3 regions of the Faecalibacterium sp. AF27-11BH genome follow, and region 1 is predicted to be linked to each of the others. Evidence: riboswitches for the same ligand, from Rfam matches in the RefSeq annotation. Region 1 holds a riboswitch; each other region holds the start of a gene.
What was found. A riboswitch is a leader RNA that binds a small molecule or an ion and turns the genes downstream of it on or off. The one in region 1 is predicted to bind thiamine pyrophosphate.

Region 1 (7,711 bases):
ACGGCTGAGTGCCGAAGCGGTAGTTGAGTCCGGTCAATGTAACATAGTACTTCATCTTTATTTCCTCCAAAACACATGTTTTATTTTCAGGGGACCCGTTCATCCCCTGCTGTGTCTGTATTATCCACTTTTTATGTCCAATAAAAATCACTTTCAAATAACACTTGTCATTTTTTGATATTTTTGTTCAGGTTCGCTGCACAAAGTTTACCATCTTTTCTTTCTCCGCAGGTCAACTGTCATATGACAAATGGCTCTTTTCCGTTTCCGGAGCCGCATCATCCTCACTTTTGCATTTCTTTATTTCTCTTTAGGGAACATGCATTCCCGTCTTGATTCAAGTGAACAAACAATGAAAGAAATTACAAAGTGATTACAACGCGGTAAAAAATTCTTTCCTGAGTCTCCCTGTGCTTCGATCAGTTTAACAAAAACTCTTTGACTTTTAGCGATAAATTATAACAAAATCGTAGATTATCATTGAAATCCCACTTCTTAGCCAAAAAAGCTCTTGATTTTTTCGCAAAAAAGACTAGAATATCCACTTGCAGAAAGGCACTTCCTGTAGGGCCTTCTGCAAAATACATTTGCGTATGGCAAGGAGATTTTAGATATGAAACTCAAGAATGTTTGTGTTGCTGTTGTTGCTCTGGCTCTGGCTGTTGGCATGACCGCTTGCGGCGGTTCTGCTTCCTCCACTGCTGCATCCTCTTCCGAGGCTGCTTCTACCAGCACTTCTGTTGCTGCTGAGGCCGAGGAGAGCGCTTCTTCCGCTGTTGCAGAGGAGAACGGTTCTTCTTCTGAGGCTGCTTCCAGCGAGGCCGCTTCTTCTGAGGCTGCTTCCAGCGAGGCTGCTTCTTCCGTTGCAGCTTGATTGCACAGCGCCTAAATTCCAATAAAAGCTGAAGCCGGGCACAGGGAGCCATGAGTTTTCCTGTGCCCGGCTTTTTACAACAAAACGCACCGGATCGTTCAACGAGAACCACCCGGCGCGTTATTTTTTATGCTCCCCAGAACAGGATGCCCAGCCCTGCGGAAATCAGGATCATGAGAATGGGGGATGGTGCCTTGCCGTTCCTTTTGCGGCACAGCAGATGCAGCGCCCACAAAAGTACAAACACTGCAATGGAGCGCGCATCCGGTACAAAGTCGGTGCTGCGGCCCGCAAAGCCCAGCAGTGTGGAAAGTGCCATATTGATTGCCGTTGCAAGGATCATCGCCACCACACAGGGACGAACGCCGCCAAGAACTGCGTTGACTCCCGCATACTTCATCAGGTTCTGCAGCACCGATGCAACGAGCAGAATGATCACAAAAGACGGCAGCACCACCCCCAGCGTGGCGCACAGCGCACCCCAGAAGCCGCCCTGTGAAGCGCCGATGAAGGTAGCCATATTGATGGCCAGCGGGCCGGGTGTGGACTCCGACACGGCAATGAAGCTGAGGAATTCGCCTTCCGTCAGCCAGCCGCGTCCTAAGACCGTTTCCCGCACCAGCGAGATCATGCCGTAGCCGCCGCCAAAGGACAGCGCGCCGATCATGAGAAAATTCCAGAAAAGTTCTACATAGATCACGGCTTCTTCTCCCCCTTCCGCAGCTGCTGTACTGCATACACCAGCAGCCCGGCCGCACCGCTGAACAGGATGAAAAAAATGGAAGAGAAGGACACTGCTGCAATGGAACAGCCCACCATCGCTGCCGCAACCGTGGTCAGGATGACAATATTGAAGACGCTGTGTTCCAGCTGCTTCAGCATTTTCAGGCCCGCCGAGAGGATCAGATAGATCACACACACCTGAATGCCGTGGAACGCACTTGCCACCACCGAAAGGCGGAGGAACTGGTCAAAGAACAGCGAGATCAGATAAATGACCGCGAAGGACGGGAGACACACCGCCACCGTAGACGCCGCCGCGCCTGCCGTACCCTCGATCTTGTAGCCGATATAGGTGGCACTGTTCACCGCCACCGGGCCGGGCGTAGACTCCGCAATTGCCACCATGTCCAGAAATTCTTCTTTTGTCACCCACTTTTTCTCTTCCACAAATTCATTTTGCAGCAAAGCCACCATGGCATAGCCGCCGCCAAACGTGAACGCTCCAATTTTGAAAAACGTCCAGAAAAGCTCCTTTGTTTTCGACATAGCCTTCTCCTTTCTTGCGCCTTATTATATCATTTTTTGTTTTGATATGATATACTTTAATGGAATATGCTGCTTTCTTTGGAAAAAGCAGAAAAAGGAGTTTAGGATATGAAAACAAAATTTGGCATCGTAGGCTGCGGATTTCTGGGCAACATTGTGGCCGATGCATGGAAGAACGGTCTGCTGCCGGACTATGAGCTGGTGGGCGTGACCAGCCGTACCCGTGCTTCGGCAGAAAAACTTGCCGCCGAGGTAGGCTGTCCCGTCTGCGATGATGTGGATGCCCTGCTGGCGCTGCAGCCGGAATACATTGTGGAGACTGCTTCGGTGGAGGCTGTGCGCGCCATGGCTGTGCCTGTACTGAAAAAAGGCGTGAATCTGGTCATTATTTCCATTGGTGCCTTTGCGGACCTTGATTTTTACGAGCAGGTCAAGGCCGCTGCCGTGGAGGGCGGTGCCAAGGTGCATCTGGCAAGCGGTGCCATTGGCGGCTTTGATGTGCTGCAGACCGTCACTCTGATGGCCGAGGCGCAGAAGCTGGCCGAGACGGCAGGCATTGAGACCCACACCGGAGCCAAAGGCTTCCGCAACACGCCCGTATGGGCCGACCACCTGCTGACCGATACCGAAAAGACCACCGTGTTCACCGGCAATGCCAAGCAGGCCATTGCCACCTTCCCCCGCCGCGTGAATGTGGCTGTTGCCACCTCGCTGGCCACCACCGGCCCGGAGATCACCGGCGTGACCATGCACTCGGTACCCGGCTGGGTGGGCGACGACCACTGCATCACCGCCGAGATCGAGGGCGTGAAGGCCGTGGTGGATATCTGCTCTTCCACCAGCGCCATTGCCGGTTGGAGCGTAGTTGCCCTGCTGCGCAACCTCTCCTCCCCCGTATGCTTCTATTAAAGGAGGGCTTTGCAGATGTTCAACAAACTGGTGGCCATTGAGCCGGTAAGCCTGATTCCTTCCGCTGAGCAGGAACTGCATCAGTACGCAAAAGAAGTGGTGCTGTACCGCGATATCCCGGCCAGCGATGACCAGATCGTGCGGCGCATCGGAGATGCCGATGCCGTGCTTCTGAGCTACACCTCCCGCATGGGCAAAAATGTGATCGAGCGCTGCCCGAATATCCGTTACATCGGCATGTGCTGCAGCCTGTATTCTGAGGAAAGCGCCAATGTGGATATCGCCTACGCCCGCACCCGCGACATCAAAGTGCTGGGCATCCGGGACTACGGCGACCGCGGCGTTGTGGAGTACGTCCTGCATGAGCTCACCGGCATCCTGCACGGTTTTGGAATGCCCATGTTGCGGGACGAGCCGGTGGAGATCACCGGGCTGAAGGCAGGCATCATCGGGCTGGGTGTGTCCGGCAAAATGATCGCCGACGCGCTGCAGTTCATGGGCGCCGACATTGCCTATTACAGCCGCACCCGCAAGCCGGATGCCGAAGCTGTGGGCATGGCCTATAAGCCGCTGGCACAGCTGCTGACCGAGAGCAAGGTGGTGTTCACCTGCCTGAACAAAAATGTCCTTCTGCTGGGCAAGGACGAATTTGCACAGCTGGGCGCAGGCAAGGTACTGTTCAACACCTCCATCGGCCCGGGCTTTGACTCTGCTGCTCTGGAACAGTGGCTTGCTCTGCCGGGCACCCACTTCTTCTGTGACACCCGTGCCGCTGCAGGCCCGGTGAGCGAGGGCTTTTTTGAACGCGAGAACGTACACTGCGCCAATGTTTCCGCCGGGCGCACCAAGCAGGCTTTTGTGCTGCTGAGCCAGAAGGTGCTGGCAAATATCCGCACTGCGCTGGGAGAATGATATAAAAAGGAAACGCTTCCCCGGCCGGGGAAGTGTTTCCTTTTAGGCTTTATTCAAAATTGTTGTGATCTCTTCCAGATTCGCCGCAAATCGGATGCCCTGCTGGCGCTGCGGCGTGGAAAGGCCTTTCTCGATCATTTTGGCAAGCAGTGCTTTCAGGCTGTCGTAGTAGCCGTTCAGATCATACAGGATGCAGGGCGCGTCCAACTGGCCCAGCGAGACCTTGGACATTACCTCTGCGATCTCTTCCAGCGTGCCGGTACCGCCGGGGAATGCGATGAAGGCATCGCCCAGCTCGATCATCTTCGTCTTGCGCTCGGTCATGTCCTTGGTGACGATCAGCTCGGTCAGGCCATCGTGCTGCAGCTCCTGCTGCACAAAGAACTGCGGTTCCACACCGGTCACCGTGCCGCCTGCGTCCAGCGCGCTCTGGGCAAGCTGACCCATCAGGCCGCTGCGGGAGCCGCCGTACACAAGGCGGTGCCCGTTTGCACCGATCCAGCTGCCCAGTTCCCGGACAGCTTCCGCCAGCGCAGGATCATTGCCCGCATTTGCTCCAAGATAGACCGTGATGTTCATGGTATTTCCCCCTTTGTTTTTTCCATTTTACCACGCAGCGGGCCGATTGAAAAGGGCCATCCCCTTGCAAATGCAGCGGCACTGTGGTATTCTTGAACGCAGAAAAAAGGGAGCCTGCAAAAGCAGGCTGAGAGTGGGCTGTTTGCCCAGACCTGTGACCTGATTTGGACAATGCCAACGTAGGGAGATACTGCTGCTTCAAAGTGCGGAGATGCCTCCTTGCGGGCATTTCCGCATTTTTTGCAAAGGAAGTTGTAACCATGAAAACTGCATTGACGATTGCCGGCAGCGATTCCAGCGGCGGTGCTGGCATCCAGGCCGATATCAAAACCATGACTGCAAACGGCGTGTACGCCATGAGCGCCATTACCGCACTGACTGCCCAGAACACCACAGGTGTGACCGGCATTTTTGAAGCCACGCCCGAATTTCTGGCACAGGAGATCGACGCCATTTTTACCGACATCTACCCGGATGCCGTCAAGATCGGCATGGTATCCTCGGCAGAGCTGATCGGTGTGATCGCCGAAAAGCTGCACACCTACGGCGCAAAGCATATCGTGGTGGACCCGGTGATGGTTGCCACCTCCGGCTCCAAGCTGCTGCGGGACGATGCCGTGCAGGCACTGACCGAAAAGCTGCTGCCCATGGCAGAGGTGGTCACCCCCAATATCCCGGAGGCTGAGATCCTTTCCGGCATGAAGATCACCGATGCGGCCGGAATGGAGGCCGCTGCAAAGCTGATCAGCGAGAAATACCACTGTGCCGTGCTGTGCAAGGGCGGCCACCAGATCAACGATACCGACGACCTTCTGTGGCGGGACGGCTGCGGCAAATGGTTCCGCGGCAAGCGCATTGCAAACCCCAATACCCACGGCACCGGCTGCACCCTGTCCAGCGCCATTGCGTCCAATCTGGCAAAGGGCTATGATCTGGATGCATCGGTGGAGCGCGCAAAGGCCTACATTTCCGGCTGTCTTTCTGCCATGCTGGATCTGGGCCACGGCTCCGGCCCGATGGACCATATGTTTGCACTGAAGGGAGAGTTTGTGGGTGAGTGAGCAGACCTTTGTGCAGCAGCTGGTGCAGGAAAGTCTGCCTGTGTGGGAGAAATGCCTGCACTCAGAATTTCTGACCCACCTTGCGGATGGCACACTGGATGAAGCCTGCTTCAAGGGCTACATCGTGGAGGACAGTCTTTACCTGCGGGAATATGCCAAGGTGTTTGCCTGGGGCATGACCAAGGCAAAGGATATGCAGACCATCCGCACCTACTATTCCCTGCTTTCCTTCGTGAATGAGAGCGAGGATGCAGCCCGCCTGCACTATCTCAAGCACTTTGGACTGACCGATGAAGGCATCCAGAGCCTGCCGCTGCGGCCGGAGAACCGTGCCTATGTGGACTCTATGATCGAAGCCGCCAAAAACGGCGAGGGCGCAGCCGAGTGCATGATGGCCTGCCTGCCCTGTATGCTGAGCTATGGCTGGATCTTCCAGAAACTGCTGGAAGAAAAGCCTTCCGTGCAGGATACCCTTTATGGTGCACTGGTGGTGGACTATGCTGGCAAGGGCTATGAGGCGGCCTGCCGCGACTGGGCCGCGTTTGCAGAAAAAGTCTGCGAAGGCCTGAGCAACGAGCGCCTTGCCCGCTGCCGCGAGATCTTCCATGCCTGCTCGGAGCACGAGCTGAACTTCTGGGCCATGGCAGCTTCCCCGCGCAGTGACCTGTAATTTTTCCTAAAATATAAAATGCACCTGGCCTGTGGGTAGAACCGCAGCAACCGGGTGCATTTGTTTTGTTCAGGGTTTCGTGGCCGCAGCCGCAGGCATGAGCCTTAGTGCCGGAAACATGGGAGCCCTAAAACAAAAACTCCCCCGGCTCTTCTGCCGAGGGAGTGGAAAAGAAAAACGCCCCTAACAGAAGAACTCTCTTCTGTCAAGGACGAATAAAATATGGCCTTTTATCCGCGGTGCCACCCTGACTTCATGGGCATGACCCCATGCACTTGGCGGGATGCCAACACATCCCCGGCAACTGACGTATGCCCTACGTTGCAGAATACTGTGCGGCGAAAGTTCTCCGCAGTTCCCTGCACCCTCAGCGGTCCATTTCGGGAAAATATAACGCAAAGTCACACTTTCCTTGACGAACTGTTTCCGGTCTGCTTCTCAGCTGCGCAGGCTCTCTGTACAGGCATGGTTCGCCGTTATCTCCGCTTCAACGGTTTAGTGTATTGAATTTGGCTATATTAAACCACGGATTTTTCGTTTGTCAATACCTGTTTGCAAATTTTTCAAAATCAGCCTATGTCCACAGTGGGTTCAGCGCTTCCGGCGGCTGTTCGTGCTAGAAAACTTCACCGCTTTTGCCGGCCTGCGACGGCTGTGCAACGCACTGTAGTAGCCAAAGGCAGTGCCGCATAAGCCGCCCACAATGTGCATGAAGTTTGCTACATTGTCGTGCACAAAAATGATATCGTACACCTGCTGACCAAAGTACAGCGCTGCAACCAGCAGCATGGTGACCGGGATGCCGCCGGAGAAGCCCGCCAGCGACGAAAGCATGATAAGCATGAACACGATGCCGGACGCGCCCAGCAGCCCCGAACGCGGGAACAGCACGCATTGCAGCACGCCGGTGACCAGAGCGGTGAACACCATGCCGCACAAAAGCGGCTTGCTGCCGTACTTTTCTTCCATTGGCGGGCCAACAACGAGCAGCAGCAGCATGTTATTCAGAAAGTGATCCCAGCTGGCATGGCCCAGCACATGGCCGAACAGCCGGATGTAGAACAGCGGGTCCTTCAGCGAGGAGCGATAGACACAGAACAGATGCATCGTCGTCCACCCGTCCGTCCACTGGTCGAGGAACAGCACCAGAAGTGACAGCAGGAAAAATGTGAGGATCACCGGGGAGTTGTACTGCAGTTCCAGTTTGAGTTTTACTTTTTTCATCCTCTTGTCTCCACCCAGTATTCGCCCATGCTCTGGCCGGGCTGGTTCGTCACTTCATCCTTGAGGTAATCGCCAAGGCCGCAGCTTTCCGGCTGCCATGCAAGGGCTGATTCCACCGTGGGGTACTCCACCTCGGCATACCAGAACTCGGTGGGCTGGCCTTCGTCCACATGGTTCACTTCCAGCACAGAACCGTCCGGCAGAGTGTAGCTG
Region 2 (7,711 bases), on a different contig from region 1:
ACTCGCCCAGACGCACCAGCTCCTCGATCTGGCACACATCGGTGGCGTCAGCCAGACAGCCGGGACGGCAGGCATCGCCCAGCGAGATGGTCACATCGTGCTCGGCGCAGATCTCGCAGATCTCGTCAAAGTGCTCGTAGAAGGGGTTCTCGTTGCCGGTCATGCTCATCCATGCAAACACCAGAGAGCCGCCGCGGCTGACAATGTTCATCTTGCGCTTGTGCTTGCGGATCTGCTCGATGGTCTTGCGGGTGATGCCGCAGTGCAGGGTGACAAAGTCCACACCGTCCTCTGCATGCAGGCGCACCACATCGATGAAGTCCTGTGCGGTCAGCTCAGCCAGATCGCGCTGGTAGTGGATGACCGAATCGTACACCGGCACGGTGCCGATCATCACCGGGCACTCGTGGGTCAGCTTCTGGCGGAAGGGCTGGGTGTTGCCGTGGCTGGAAAGATCCATAATGGCTTCGGCACCCATGTTGACGGCGCTCATCACCTTCTGCATCTCCACGTTGTAGTCCTTGCAGTCGCGGGAGACACCAAGGTTCACGTTGATCTTGGTGCGCAGCATGGAGCCGACACCCTCGGGGTTCAAACACTCGTGGTGCTTGTTGGCCGGGATGGCTACCTTGCCCTCGGCCACCCACTGGCGGATCTCCTCGGTGGTGCGGTATTCCTTCTTTGCCACGATCTCCATCTGCGGCGTGATGATGCCCTTGCGGGCAGCATCCATCTGGGTAGTATAAGTCTGCATACGCTCTGTTCCTCCAAATGACAGTTTATCTCTGAACAGCAGGGTGCTGGTCATACAAGGGTAGGGAAAGGCAGCCGTCATTCAGAAAAAACAGAACGTTCTGGATGCCGGCACCTGCGCAAAATACGCTTTTCATGTTGGTTTTCTCCATGAATTTTATAACGCGGCCCAAGGTGGTGTCCCCGGTTTGCCGCGGGATCGGTCAGATGATCTGCTCCGACAGGGCTTTCAACTCTTTGCACTCGGTCTCGATGTCGTCTGCTGCAAAGATGGCGCTCACAAGGGCCACGCCATCCACACCGGTGCCCTTGAGCTGCAGGATGTTCTCCTTGTGGATGCCGCCAATGGCCACCACCGGGATGTCCACGGCATCACAGATGGCCTTCAGGGTCTCGTGGGGCAGAACGTCCACATCGGTCTTGGTATGGGTGGCAAAGGCTGCGCCCACGCCAAGGCAGTCTGCGCCGTGCTTGACGGCTTCCAGTGCTTCCTCCACACTGTGGACGGAAACGCCGATCATCATACCGTCGCCCACACGGGCGCGCACCTGCGCTGCGGCCATATCCTCCTGCCCCACATGCACGCCCTCGGCGTGGCAGCGGATGGCAATGTCCACATTGTCGTTCACAAAGAACGGCACGCCGTAGCGCTGGCACAGAGCATGGATCTCCACAGCCTCTTTCAGAAAGGCTTCGTCGTCCAGCTCTTTTTCACGCAGCTGCACACAGGTGACACCGCCCTTCAGGGCGCTCTCCACCTGTTCATAGAGGGTCTGCTTTCCCACCCATGCGCGGTCGGTGACGGCATACAGAAGCATGTTCTGCTTATCGCACTTCATAGTTTGCTCCTTCTTCCAGCTGATCCGGGGTCATATTGTAAATGGCATCGATGATATAATTGCGGTAGGTGGAGTTGCCGTCCAGCGGGGTCAGGCGCTTGTGGGCGGTCTCGCCCGCAAGGCCCATGGCGCACACTGCAGCTGCAGCGGCTTCCAGCGGATGTCCGGGGTTGGCGGTGACGAACGCCGCCGTCAGGGCCGAAAGCTGGCATCCGGTGCCGGTGATGCTGCTCATCATAGCATTGCCGTTGCGGATGCAGTAGGCTTTTTCGGCATCGGCCACGATGTCGATGGCACCGGTAATGGCAATAACGGCACTCGTCTGGGCTGCAAAGGCCTTGGCAAAGGCCACGGCACTGTCCAGATTGGCCTCAGTAACTTTATCGGCCACATCGGCATCCACGCCCTTGGTGGTTCCCGCGCCGGAGGCCAGCGTTTTGATCTCGGAGATGTTACCGCGGATCACGGTGAACTTTACGTCCCTGAGCAGGCGGAAAGCCGTGTCGGTGCGCAGGCGGGATGCACCCGCACCCACCGGGTCCAGCACCACAGGATGGCCCAGCTGGTTTGCCTTTTTGCCCGCCAGCAGCATGCTGGTGATGGTGCGGCTGTTCAGGGTGCCGATGTTGATGTTCAGACCGCCGCAGATGGTGGTGATGTCCTCCACCTCGGCGGCATCGTCGGCCATGATGGGCGAAGCACCGCAGGCCAGCACCATGTTGGCGCAGTCGTTCACGGTGACGTAGTTGGTAATGTTATGGATGAGCGGGCAGGTGCGGCGCAGGTTCTCGAATTCTGTTTTGAACATTCGGGTGCCCCTCCGTCAGGAAAGACTGTTCTGCATGGAGCGCAGTGCGCCGGAGCGCTGCAGGCTGTACACCAGCACGCCCGCAATGATGGAACCCACTGCAGTGGAGATGAGGAACGGCACGATGTAGGCATAGAACGCGATGTCGCCGGCGCTCTTGCCCATGAGGAAGATGGCCACCGGGTAAGCGCACAGGCCGCCCAGAATGCTGGTGCCGAACACCTCGCCCACCATGGTGGCAAGGATGTTTTTGGTCTTATGGTACACAAGGCCGCACAGCAGTGCGCCGAACATGCTGCCGGGGAAGGCCATCAGGCTGCCCAGACCCAGCAGATTGCGCAGCAGCGAGGCCACAAAGGCCACGCCCACGCCCCACCACGGGCCAAGCAGCACCGCGCAGGTCACATTGACCATGTGCTGGATGGGTGCACATTTGCTGCCGAACATGGGGAAGCTGAATACGCTGCCCACCACGCACAGAGCGCACAGCATGCCGGCCAGCGCCAGCTTTTTCACAGAGAGTTTTTTCATAAGGCAAGGCTCCTTTCCAAACCTGCGGAAGCAGCAAAAACCATACAGCGCCTCCGCAAACAGCCCGCACCCGGTGCCAGACCCGGCGCAGGAACTATAAGAAGCGGTCGAGACTTGCTGGTCTCCTCTCACGCCGGAACACGGCTTCCCATCGCTGACGGTTACAAAGCTCAGGGCGCTCCCCCTCAGCCCGCTGCGGCACTTCCGCAGAAAAGTACAAGGTATCCTCCTTAATGGTAATAGGTACACAACAAAAAACAGGAGACACCTTCCGCGGTGCCTCCTGCAAAAAATCATCCATTCTGACTTCCTACGGCGGCATTATCCGCATCAGGTAAAAGGGTCGAAGTTTGGGTACTTCCTCTCAGCCTGCTTTACAAGCTCCCCTGTATTTGATTGTGACTGTATTTTACACCCTTTGCGCACAAATTGCAAGAGGGGGCAAAGGCGCGCACAGCGGTTCAAAACGTTTTTCACGCAGGTTTTGGGGCGTTTCACGCAGGTTTTATTGAAAAAGAAGGTGAAATATGGTATTTTCAAGGCGGACGCATACCCCCCCGTAAGCAAAAAGGAGGAATTCCATATGAAGCAGACGACCCTGACCCAAAGGCTGCTTTCGGCCATCGTGGCGCTGTGCATGGTGCTGAGCGTGTGCGCACCCGCCTTTGCGGATGTGACCGACCCTGATATGGCCAAGGCCGCACAGTGGTGCACCGAGCAGGGCACCATGGGTGCCAAGGGCGACCGCTTCGAGCCCGAAGGCTGGACCCCGAAGTTCAAGGTGATCGAAGTGTGGAACAAGGCGTTCCCCGCAGCCTGATGCCGGCAGTGTGGATGCCGTGCTCGGTTCGGACCTTTTCCGTGAAAATGGGGCTGTTGCAAAATAGCTCTCTGAAAAAATCATGAACAAAACCCGGAACCTTTTCTCGGCCAAAACGGCTCAAAAAGGGTTCCGGGTTTTTGATGTTATACTGTTTCCGCCTTATCCGTTCCACCCTCTGGCAGAGGGGTCCAGCATTTCGGCGGCAGAGTAAATGAGGGCGTTGCAGATGGCTGCAGCCACATTGCTGCCGCCCTTGCGGCCCATGGCGGCGATGGCAGGCACGCCGTATCGCTCGCAGGCGGCAAACAGTACTTCCTTGCTTTCCACCACATTCACAAACCCCACCGGCACGCCAATGACCAGCGCAGGCCGCAGACCGGCTTCCATTTCCTCCGCAATGGTCAAAAGGGCCGTGGGCGCATTGCCAATGGCCAGAATGGCCCCCGGGTGCTCCCGGGCAGCGCGGTGCATGGCGGCAACGGCACGGGTGGTGCCCGCCTGCTTTGCGGCTTCGGCCACAGCGGGGTCTGCCATGTAGCAGATGGCTTCACCGTTCAGTTTTTTCAGGCCCGGCTTTGTGATGCCCGCCAGCGCCATATTGGTGTCGGTAACGATGAAAGCACCCGCGTGCAGGGCCTTGACTGCGGCTTCCACCGCGCCGGGTGTAAAGCGCAGATTTTTGGCATAGTCGAAATCCGCGGTGGTGTGGATGACCCGCTTGACCACCGCAGCCATCTCCGGCGGCGGGGTCAGGCCCAGCTCGTCCAATTCCCTTGTGATAATGGAGATGCTCGTCCGTTCAATGTCGGCGGGCAGATGATGCTGCGGTGTCATGTGTTGTCTCCTTTTTGCATTCCCATGGCGGCATAGATGGCGGGCATATCCAGTGCCGCGCGCACACCATCGGCAAGCAGATCAAACTGCTGCTGACGGTACTGCTCCATGGGGATAAGCTCGGCCCCGGCCGGATCGATGCCCTTCCGTTTGCACAAAAATGCGGTCAGTTTTTCGGTCAGTTCGCCGGTGTCGAACAGGCCGTGCAGATAGGTACCGAATACACCGTCCTGCACACAGCCCTCCGGCGTGCCGTCTGCAAGGATGCAGAACGCACTGCCCCGCACCTCGGTGCGGCCTGCGTGGATCTCGTAGCCCGTCAGCTTTGCGCCTGCAAAGGGTTCTGTGGTCACACAGGCTGTGGTCTGGGTCAGGTGCTTTTCGGTGCCGAACACCGTCGTGGTGGGCAGCAGGCCAAGGCCCCGCAGGGTGCAGGGGGTGCCGCTCTCCTCCCCTGCCGGGTCGCAGAGCTGTTCGCCCAGCATCTGATAGCCGCCGCACACGCCCAGCACCGGCGTACCGGCTGCCGAAAGCCTGAGCACCGCCGCTTCCAGTCCGCTTTCCCGCAGCCAGCGCAGGTCGTCCATGGTGTTCTTGGTGCCGGGCAGGATGACGAGATCCGGTGCACCCAGCTGGCGGGTGCGCTGCACATACCGCACGCCCAGCAGCGGGTGCTGTTCCAGCGGGATAAAATCGGTGAAGTTGGATACATGCGGCAGGCGCAGGATGGCGATATCCAGCGGCTTGACCGCAGCTTTTGTATCCAGCCGGTCGGAGAGGGAGTCCTCGTCCTCGATCTCCACCCGCAGGTACGGCACTACGCCCAGCACGGGCAGCTGCGTTTTTTCTTCCAGCATGGCAAGGCCGGGCCGCAGGATCTCCACATCGCCCCGGAACTTGTTGATGATGAGGCCCCTGATGCGGGCACGCTCGTCGGCTTCCAGCAGCTCCACAGTGCCGTACAGCTGCGCGAATACGCCGCCCCGGTCGATATCGCCCGCCAGAAGCACCGGCGCATCCACCAGCTTTGCAAGGCCCATGTTGACGATATCGTCGGCTTTCAGGTTGATCTCCGCCGGGCTGCCCGCGCCTTCGATCACGATAATGTCGTTCTCGGCGGCAAGGCTGTTGTAGGCTTCCAGAATGTCCGGGATAAGGCTGCGCTTCATTTTAAAGTAGGCGGCGGCAGGCATCTGGCCCCGGGCCTTGCCGTTCACGATCACCTGACTGCCCACATCGCTGCTGGGCTTGAGCAGGATGGGGTTCATGCGCACATCCGGCTCCACGCCTGCAGCCTGTGCCTGCACCACCTGAGCACGGCCCATCTCTGCACCGTTGCGGGTGACGAAGCTGTTCAGGGCCATGTTCTGGCTTTTGAAAGGGGCCACGCGGTAGCCATCCTGCGCAAAGATGCGGCACAGCGCCGCGCACAGCAGGCTTTTGCCCGCACCGCTCATGGTGCCCTGCACCATAATGCATTTTGCCTTGCTCATTGTGCCACCTCCGGCAGGGTCTCGGCCAGCAGTGCAAGCAGCTGCCGGTTCTCGTTTTCTGTGCGCACGGCGGTGCGGTACCAGCTGGCATCAAGGCCCGGATAATTGCCGCAGCTGCGCAGTACCGCACCCTTGCGGCGCAGCGCTTCGCCCAGCGCTTCCGGCGCGCGGAACAGCAGATAGTTAACCCGGCCCTCGATCACCCGCAGGCCCAGCGCCCGCAGGCCGTCTGCCAGCACAGGCCGCTGTGCTTCGATCAATGCACGCACCTTCGCCACATATTCCGTCTCATCCAGCGCAGCAATGCCCGCCGCCTGTGCCAGACTGGAAACCGCCCACGGCTGGCCCGCTGCCCGCATCCGGGCAAGCAGCTCTGTATCAGAGCACAGGCAATAGCCCAGACGCACGCCTGCCATGCCGTAAAGCTTGGTGAAGGCTTTTAAAATAATCAGTTTTTTGCTGTTTTTCAGCAGATGCTTTGCCGAAAGGCCTTCGCCCTCCGGCAGAAAATCCAGAAAGCATTCGTCCACGGCCAGCACCGCACCCACGGCTTCGCATCTGCGCAGCAGCGCTTCCACAAGGGCAGGCTCTGCCAGCTGACCGGTGGGGTTGTTGGGCTGACAGAGGAACACCATATTTGTACCCAGGTGCACCGCGTTCAGGAGATCTTTCGTCACCGTAAAATCGTTTTCTTCCCGCAAAAAATGCCGTTCCACCGTGCAGCCTGCCGTTTCAAGGGCGGTGGCATACTCGGCAAAAGTGGGGGCCGTTACCAGTGCAGTGCGGGGCTTTGCAGCCAGCGCCAGCCGGAAGATGAGGTCTGCCGCGCCGTTGCCGCACAGCAGCCATTCGGCGGGCACTCCCTCAGCCACCGCCAGTTTTTCACGCAGGGCCCGGCACAGCGGGTCGGGGTAGCGGTCGGCCGTGGCAAGCGCTGCCGTAATGGCCTTTGCCACCCCTTCCGGCAGCCCCAGCGGACTGACATTGGCCGAAAAATCCAGCGGGTCGCGGCCAAACTCGGCGCGATAGCCCGCCCAGTCGCCGCCATGGGTCAATTGTTTCATGCAAGGAACCCCCGTATTGCTGCACCCCATGCCAGCGCAAAGCCGCTTGCCACATACATCATGCGGTTGGCGCGCAGGATGTCCTGCGGTTCAATGGGGCGCAGGGCATCGCCGATGGTAGGCTTGGGGTAATATTCGCCAAAATAGTAGGCCGGGCCGGCCAGCTGCACGCCCAGTGCACCGGCGCAGGCGCTTTCGGTCTGGGCGCTGTTGGGGCTGGCGTGGTTGCGCCGGTCCCGCCGCCAGATGCGCCATGCGCCCTTGGCATCGTTGCCGGTAAAGGCCGCAGCGGCCACCCACAAAAGGGCGGCAATGCGGCTGGGGATGTAGTTGGCCACATCGTCCAGCTTCGCGGCTGCGCGGCCAAAGTAAAGATACTTCTCGTTTTTGTAGCCCAGCATGCTGTCCATGGTATTGATAGCCTTGTAGGTCAGCGCCAGCGGTGCCCCGCCGATGAGCATATACAGCAGCGGCGCAATGACGCCGTCGCTGGCATTTTCGGCCACCGTTTCCACCGCAGCTTTGGTCACACCCTCTGCGGTCAGGTTCTGGGTGTCGCGGCCCAC
Region 3 (7,711 bases), on a different contig from region 1:
GGAGGGGAGTGCACATAGCTATATGACACTGGAAGGGGAGACTTTCCTTTGGAAAACGCTGGAAGGCGAAGTGTACCGGGAGCTGGAGCTGTGATGGGGGAAATGGAGCTGGAAGAGAAAACGGTTCAGATCCGGGATGATTTCGACCCGGACAAAATTCTGGAAAGCGGCCAGTGCTTTCGCCCCCGGAAGCAGGCGGAGGGCTGGTATCGGTTTGTTTCCGGGAGACGGCTGCTTTACCTCAGACCACTGCGCAGCGGAACCTACACGGTGCGGTGTGAGCCGGGCGCATGGGAAACCTTCTGGCACGGTTACTTCGACCTTGGCCGCAGCTATGCCGCCCTGCGCGGAAAGCTGGACAGCAGGGACGACTTTCTGCAGCGTGCCATGGAATATGGCCGGGGCATCCGGGTGCTGCGTCAGGATGAGTGGGAGATGCTGGTCAGCTTCATCATCTCGCAGCGAAAGAGCATCCCGGCTATCCGCAGGGCGGTAGAGCTGCTTTCGGAGCGGTTTGGCGAGCGGCTGGGCAGCGATAGCGAAGGGCCGGTGTATGCGTTCCCGACAGCAGAAGCGCTCTGCTGTGCCGGGGAGCAGGCGCTGCAGGAGTGCGGTCTTGGCTACCGCACCCGCTACGTGCTGCATGCGGCGCAGCAGGCGGCAGAGGGCACACTGGACCTGAAGAAGCTGGCTTCCCTGCCCGATGAAGCACTTTTTGCCCGTTTGATGGAACTGGACGGTGTGGGCAAAAAGGTGGCAAACTGCGTGTGTCTGTTCGGCTATGGCCGTGTGGGCCGTGTGCCGGTGGATGTCTGGATCGAACGGCTCATCCGGGACGAGTTTGCCGGGCAGGACCCGTTCCCGCAGTTCGGGCTGGAAGCAGGCATCGTGCAGCAGTACCTGTTCTTTTATAAAAGAAGCGTGGGATAAGAACCGCGGAGCCGCAGGCAGGAGCGTAGGATCATCCGCTAAGCAAAAAAGGCAACGGCCTCCTCTGTTTGAGGAAAACCGCTGCCTTTTTATCATTTTACCGCCTGCTTTAACCGTTCCAGATCTTCTGCATCCGGGTGAGAAAGGGCGTTGTCAAAATTCTCGATCAGCGCATCCAGATTGGGCAGATGGATCGGCTGCTTTTTCATGCCCTCATACCGCTGGCGTACCGAAAGCGGCATCTTGCCCTGACACATATAACGGCCGAAGACCGTGTTGCTCCTGTCCAGTGAACGCTCCACCTTTTTCAGGATCTTGTTGAAATACTCCTCACTGCCGCCAAAGCCGGCGGTGCCAAAAAGGAAGATGTTTTTGCCGTGCAGCTGCTTCAAAAAGTCCAAAGTGCTTTCGTCAGCGTTTCCCTTGTCTGTCCAGAAGCCCACATAGAGGTCGTCCGCTTCCATGGCAGCAGGGTCCGGGGTGCCAAAATAGCAGCAGTTTTCCTGTGGCAGACAGGCGTGCAGCGTGTCTGCCAATAATTTTGTGTTGCCTGTTTTACTGCTGAATACGATCGCGTAGCTCATAGTTTCTCCTTTGGTCGGTAACAACAAAAAACACCACACGTTTCCGTGCGGTGCTTTTCCTTCTGGTGGAGAATACCGGGATCGAACCGGTGACCTCTTGCATGCCATGCAAGCGCTCTCCCAGCTGAGCTAATCCCCCAGATGTTTGTGCCGTGCCTGACGACAGGAGTAATTATACCAGCGCTTTGCCGGATTGTCAACAGCTTTTTTGGGATTTTCTGCAAAAAAATTCCCGCCGGGGAAATGCCCTTCCCGGCGGGAAAAATGACTGCGAAAAAACTTACGCTCTTGCGTTCTGCGGGTCGAAGATCTGCGGTGCGACACGGATCAGGATCACCACAAGGACCGTGGTCAGAATGGCTTCGGGCAGCATGTAGGTGGCGTTGTACACGGCGCTGTACAGCCAGCACAGACCGTCCACGCTCATGTTGGAGATGCCGGGAAAGCCGATCTCGGTCATCCAGCTGAAAGCGTAGTCGTAGTCCTTCCAGACGATGTAACCGGACAGAAAGCTGCACAAAAAGCGCAGCAGGCACACCACAAAGGCGCTGACACCGACACCCACGGTGCGGCTGCGGAAAGGCTTTGCGATCAGGCAGGCAAAGCCCAGCACCGTGAAGGCCAGAAGGTAGTCCAGCAGCACGCAGCCCACCTGTGCCGTGAGGGTCTGGCAGTATGCCAGATTGCCAAGGCCCTGCACAAGCTGGATCAGGCTGTTGACGAAAGCGGTCATGATGCCCCACTTTGCGCCGTGGCGGTAGCTCATTACCAGAATGGGCACCATGCTGAACAGGGTGATGGAACCGCCGTGGGGCATGAGCGGGATCTGGATCATGCTCAAAACGGTGGACAGAGCGATCATCAGCGCACCCTCCACCAGAATGCGGGTTTTGGAATAGGTTTTGGTCATAGGGATTCCTCTTCTCAGAACGATAGTACACAAAAACAAAATGCGCCCGCTTTCCAGCAGGCGCACGGGGTTTGTGAAAGAACGGACAGTTCTGCAAACTCCCACGCCGGCATTGTCCGGTCAGGTAAAAGGGTACTCCGCAAAACGCGGATCTCAGCCTTTCGGCACCCCTGTTTTTATGTCCATGCAAAAGTATAGCGCGTCCGGCGCAAAAGTCAAGCCCCGGCGGAACATATCTGCCCCGGCCTGTGCATAGGCTGTACCATAAGTTCACAATGGGAGGAGTCTGGATATGAAGGGAGACCCCGAACAGAGGGCGGTACAGCTGGGCGAATATATCGCGGCCAACCGGGCCACAGTGCGTGCGGCGGCAGCGGTGTTCGGGTGCAGCAAGTCCACCGTGCACAAGGATGTTGCGGTGCGGCTGCGGACGCTGCAGCCGGAGCTGTTCCGGCAGGTGCGTGCGGTTCTGGCCTGTAATAAGGCAGAGCGGCATCTGCGCGGCGGTGCGGCCACCCGGCGCAAATACAGCCGCAGATAAAAGACGGCACACTTCCGAACAAAACGGAAGCTGTGCCGCCTTTTTAGGTTCAGTCCCGGGTGCGGAACTGGCTCAGTGCGCCTTTTTCCAACCGGCTGACCTGTGCCTGACTGATGCCGATCTCCCGCGCCACCTCCATCTGGGTCTTGCCCTGCAGGTAGCGCAGCTCCATGATCCGCTTTTCCCGCGGGGTCAGCCCGGCCACGGTCTGCCGGAACTGCAGCCCGCTGATCCAGCTGTCCTCGCCGTCCGGGTCCCGCACCTGATCGATCACATACATCGCATCGCCGCCATCGGTGTACACCGGCTCTTCCAGACTGATCGGCTCCACCACCGATTCCAGCGCGGCGGTCACTTCGCGCCGGGCAAGGCCCGCCGCCTGGGCAATCTCGTCCATGGTCGGCTCGCGGCCCAGCTGCTTTTCCAGCGCTTCGCGGCTCTGCATGGCCCGGTAGGCGGTATCCCGCAGGCTGCGGCTCACCCGCAGGGCGTTGTTGTCCCGCAGAAAGCGCCGGATCTCGCCAATGATCATGGGCACGCCGTAGGTGGAAAAGCGCACCGGCTGAGCGGGGTCAAAATGATCGATGGCCTTGATAAGCCCGATGCACCCCACCTGAAACAGGTCGTCCAGATTTTCGCCGCGCTGGGCGAACCGCTGCACCACGCTGAGCACCAGCCGCAGGTTGCCTTCCACCATTTGTTCCCGGGCTGCCGCATCACCGGCGTGGGCGCGGGCCAGCAGTTCCCGCTTTTCGGCTTCGGTCAGCACAGGCAGCTTTGCAGTGTTCATGCCGCACAGCTCCACTTTGTTGTACATCCAAACGCCCCCGGTCTGTTTTGATCTTCACCGGGAGTATGGGATGCGCAGCGGCATTGTATGCGTGGAAAAAACTGTGCGCTTTCCCGTTTGACAGGAAAGCGCGGCAAAATATTGTTTTTCGTGCAGATTTATGATATGCTGTATTTGCGGCGGCAACGCCGCCATCAGGCGCTGTGCCCACAAACGCAGGCGGCTAGTCCTTACCGGTACTTGGGTGCCGGCTAAAGACGATTTTTTCTTGAAGATCTCGTTCTCCCCGGATGCCCAAAGGCGGAAAGGGGGGATGCACCATGACGTTTGAACAGGTCGTGCTTCTGCTCACGCTTCTCGGCGGAGCAATCTACGTTACGTTTGAAATTACATGGACTGTTTCTCACAGTGATGACAAAAAGAAAAAATGACCGCCTCGAGTCCCAATCCGAGCGGTCATCTTTTCTTGACTAATCCGGTAAGGAACTAGCCGTTTGCAGGGCCAGCGCCTTTTGTAGTTTTATTATACGCAAATCAGCGTGGATTGTCAAGCCCAGCGGGCGGCAGTCCGCGTTTTTTCACCTCACTCGTTTTCCAATTGTACTTTTAAGGTATGGATGATCCGTTTTTCCAGCCGGGAAATGTAGCTTTGGCTGATGCCCAGTGCGTCGGCGGCCTCCTTCTGGGTGCGCTCAATGCCGTCCGCCAGACCAAAGCGCAGCTCCATGATCTGCCGTTCCCGAGGGGACAGGCTGTCCACGGCCCGGCGAAGAACGGCGCGCTCCGCATCCTGCTCCAGCCGCTGGCTGATCTGGTTCTCATCACTGCCCAGAATATCGGAAAGCAGCAGCTCGTTGCCGTCGCCATCCACGTTCAGCGGTTCGTCGATGCTGGCTTCCTGACGGCGGTTGGAGCTTTTGCGTAAGTACATCAGAATTTCATTGCCGATGCAGCGGCTGGCGTAGGTGGCCAGCTTGATGCTGCGCTCCGGCGTGAAGGTGTTCACCGCCTTGATCAGCCCGATGGTGCCAATGCTGATCATGTCCTCGGCAGGCACACCGCTGCTTTCATACTTTTTGGCAAGGTACACCACCAGCCGCAGGTTGTGGGTGATCAGGTCGTCCCGGGCAGCGGCATCGCCTGCAGCCATACGGGAGAGCAGGACTTTTTCCTGTTCCGGGGTCAGGGGCGGGGGCAGGCTGGGCGCGCCCGCCAGAAAATGTGCGCCGCCGCAATAGCCCAGCCGTGCAAGGAGCCAACGCCAGAACCGGTGCAGAACATGAAACATGAATACCCCTCCTGTACATCTATAAGTATCGATCGCATCAAACGCTTCTCAGCGGATGCCCAGCTGTACGGCCAGTTCGCTGCCCAGCAGAGCTGTCCATGGCTGCTGCGTTTCCGGGCGGCAGAATGCGGCCAGAATGCCCGCTGCACTGCCTTTGCTGGTGCGCAGGGCCTTGGCCGGAACGGCAGGCAGCACGCAGTGCCCGGCAATGGTGGTGCAGGGCACCAGCCGCACCCGCAGCTCCGGCGGCGGTGCCGTGCCGCAGGCAAAATAACGGTCCAGAAATGTGCGCAGCTCCTGCGGCAGGGCGCTGCGCACGGCAGGATAATAGACCAGAACCACTGCCTGCCCGGTCAGCGGGTCCTGCACTGAGAAGCCGGTGTCGCAGAAAGCCTGTACGGAGAGGGCTGCACCTTCCAGCTCCAGCACAGCGGCAAAGCAGCGGGTGCCTGCACGGCCAAAGCAGAACAGTACGCCGCGCAGCACGGCAAGCACTGCACCGCAGCACAGCAGCAGCCGGCCCGGAGACAGCGGCAGATAGACGCAGAGATTTGCGCTTTGCACTCCGGGCAGCAGCACGGCTCCGCACAGCAGCAGGTTCAGCAGCAGATACCACACACACAGCTGCACAAAATTGCGCAGGCCCGGCACGCCGTAAGCCGCAGCTACAGCGGCACAGCAGGTGAACACCTTATAAAGGAAAGCTGCAGGGCCGGGCAGCTCCGGCAGCAGAATGCCCAGCGAAGCTGCTGCCGCTGCCGCACTGCCCGCCATCAGCCGCAGGCCGCTGCACTGCCGCGCACACAAAAGCCCTGCGCCCAAAAGCAGCGCTGCTGCGGCCAGAAAGTTCGTCAGCAGCAGTTCGTCCAGATAGATCACGGTTTTCATACACGATCCCTTTCAAATTCCAGTATCTTCCAATTCTGCAAAAAACCATGTCGCTGTGTGCAAAAAAGCGGCTTCTGTAAGAATTTTGAGACCGGATTTTCACAGTCTATCACATTTTTCACATTTTTTTCAAAAAAGTACTTGAACATTTCTGGAAAGTGTGGTATATTATTGCCATCCTAGTAAGGGACGTAAGCCAAACAAATGGCTTGCAAATATCTTTCTAAATTTGAAGGGAGAAATTCATTATGATGATGCCTGCAAACTTCTCTGCTGTTGCAGAAAACGAGATGACCTACGTTGTTGGTGGTAGCCTGGTTGATGTCCTGGCTCCTGCTATGAAGACTGAGAACTGGCAGAACGTTTCCGCTAACGTGATCAAGATCGTTGGCAACTCTTTCCTGGATGCGTACACCAGCTCCATTCTGGGCCAGCTGTTCGATGGCAACTACGTTCCCGGCGATGTGATCGGCTTCTCTGTTACGAATCTGGATAAGGCTTACAACAAGGGCTACAACACCTTCGGCGGCAACTGGGGCTTTGCTGTTGGCGCTCTGAATGCTGGCATGCAGATCCTGGGCGGCCTGTCCGCTATCTACACCCTGGGCAGCGGCTCCATCGGTCTGGAAACTAAGAAAGGCACTCTGCCCACTCTCTAATAACTAATCTTTCCTGAATAGGATAGATAGTTTGATTTGACATAGCGTTTGTTGTGTCAGGTAAAAGAGCTAGAGAGGCCCCGCACAAGACAAGCAATTGTTTTGTGCGGGGTTTTTGTTTGCATAAAAAACTTAGCAGGCTGTGGGAAAACGGCGCAGGGATGGAATGAGAATAACCCATTCAAAAACAATTTCCCGATGGCAGACAAACTGCTGCAGAATTTTTCAAAAAACAGTTGACAACTCCCGGATGTGCTGATATAATAAATCACGTCGTCAGGCACGGCACGAACATCTGGGGGATTAGCTCAGCTGGGAGCACGATGCACCCAGAAACACACCCCCACAGCGATGGCTGATGACGATTAAGTTCCCACTAAAGATTTTCCATTCCAGAGGCTTGCTTCTGGAATTTATGGGGGATTAGCTCAGCTGGGAGCCCAAGCAGTGCGCTCACGCACCCCCATGACTGAACTTCATAAAACGTTTCTTGTTTGAGCATCTCTTTTCCAGAGGTTTCTACTTCTGGAAAATTATGGGGGATTAGCTCAGCTGGGAGAGCGCTTGCATGGCATGCAAGAGGTCACCGGTTCGATCCCGGTATTCTCCACCATTGGCTCAAATAAGAGTTACAAACACCGTTGATTTCAAATCGAAGTCAACGGTGTTTTTGTGTTTGTCAGCAAGCAAGTTCATCGCTATTCTCCAAATACTGTGCAAGATCAAAGTTGAAGTCCACATGGATTTGGTATCCGCGATAAACTTCTACCCTGCGGATAAGCTGGCTGACGATCATCTTTTTTGCTTCAAAGCTGGCACTATCGTACAGGTCTGCGTAAGAGATCAATTCTTCGTATGCTGGCTCCTTTCATTGTTTCGGCGGCGGATGGTCGTTTTGACTGCCCGCTCTACGGTGCGCAGGACTTCGCGGCTGATGTCGCTGACTGCGGCACCGAGTGTGTAGACAGTGTCCGGGGTGGAAAAATTGTAGATAGCCTGAAAACTGTCTTTGTCAAAATAGCCATCCGGTTCAAATCCGCACCGTTCCAGCAGCGTGTAAGTGATGCTGATTGCGGCGGCAGACTTGAACTGCATTTCCAACCCGGCACTATCATAGTCCA

Region 2: another riboswitch for thiamine pyrophosphate. It lies ahead of thiW (energy coupling factor transporter S component ThiW); the one in region 1 lies ahead of thiD (bifunctional hydroxymethylpyrimidine kinase/phosphomethylpyrimidine kinase).
Region 3: another riboswitch for thiamine pyrophosphate. It lies ahead of DWY76_RS04950 (energy-coupled thiamine transporter ThiT); the one in region 1 lies ahead of thiD (bifunctional hydroxymethylpyrimidine kinase/phosphomethylpyrimidine kinase).

What each region holds. Positions count from the first base shown of each region.
Region 1 covers NZ_QVGS01000001.1:44,756-52,466, reverse strand. The annotation lists gene DWY76_RS00230 (HIRAN domain-containing protein) at 1-55, opposite strand, end outside; gene DWY76_RS00225 (hypothetical protein) at 614-874, shown strand; gene DWY76_RS00220 (chromate transporter) at 1,002-1,574, opposite strand; gene DWY76_RS00215 (chromate transporter) at 1,571-2,143, opposite strand; gene DWY76_RS00210 (aspartate dehydrogenase domain-containing protein) at 2,252-3,052, shown strand; gene DWY76_RS00205 (NAD(P)-dependent oxidoreductase) at 3,068-3,964, shown strand; gene DWY76_RS00200 (TIGR00730 family Rossman fold protein) at 4,007-4,543, opposite strand; TPP riboswitch at 4,640-4,746, shown strand; gene thiD (bifunctional hydroxymethylpyrimidine kinase/phosphomethylpyrimidine kinase) at 4,804-5,604, shown strand; gene DWY76_RS00190 (TENA/THI-4 family protein) at 5,597-6,274, shown strand; gene DWY76_RS00185 (rhomboid family intramembrane serine protease) at 6,866-7,498, opposite strand; gene DWY76_RS00180 (CYTH domain-containing protein) at 7,495-7,711, opposite strand, start outside.
Region 2 covers NZ_QVGS01000007.1:101,960-109,670, forward strand. The annotation lists gene thiC (phosphomethylpyrimidine synthase ThiC) at 1-754, opposite strand, end outside; gene thiE (thiamine phosphate synthase) at 957-1,592, opposite strand; gene thiM (hydroxyethylthiazole kinase) at 1,579-2,400, opposite strand; gene thiW (energy coupling factor transporter S component ThiW) at 2,416-2,931, opposite strand; TPP riboswitch at 3,222-3,329, opposite strand; gene DWY76_RS08650 (hypothetical protein) at 3,515-3,751, shown strand; gene DWY76_RS08655 (precorrin-8X methylmutase) at 3,914-4,588, opposite strand; gene DWY76_RS08660 (cobyric acid synthase) at 4,585-6,081, opposite strand; gene DWY76_RS08665 (threonine-phosphate decarboxylase) at 6,078-7,145, opposite strand; gene cbiB (adenosylcobinamide-phosphate synthase CbiB) at 7,142-7,711, opposite strand, start outside.
Region 3 covers NZ_QVGS01000003.1:170,582-178,292, forward strand. The annotation lists gene yfcE (phosphodiesterase) at 1-94, shown strand, start outside; gene DWY76_RS04935 (DNA glycosylase) at 94-930, shown strand; gene bilS (flavodoxin family protein BilS) at 1,023-1,514, opposite strand; tRNA gene DWY76_RS04945 (tRNA-Ala) at 1,578-1,653, opposite strand; gene DWY76_RS04950 (energy-coupled thiamine transporter ThiT) at 1,795-2,424, opposite strand; TPP riboswitch at 2,507-2,606, opposite strand; gene DWY76_RS04955 (sporulation transcriptional regulator SpoIIID) at 2,717-2,965, shown strand; gene sigG (RNA polymerase sporulation sigma factor SigG) at 3,015-3,782, opposite strand; gene DWY76_RS04965 (sigma-70 family RNA polymerase sigma factor) at 4,339-5,043, opposite strand; gene DWY76_RS04970 (sigma-E processing peptidase SpoIIGA) at 5,092-5,931, opposite strand; gene DWY76_RS04975 (hypothetical protein) at 6,180-6,590, shown strand; tRNA gene DWY76_RS04980 (tRNA-Ala) at 7,128-7,203, shown strand; gene DWY76_RS04985 (hypothetical protein) at 7,270-7,437, opposite strand; gene DWY76_RS04990 (hypothetical protein) at 7,434-7,711, opposite strand, start outside.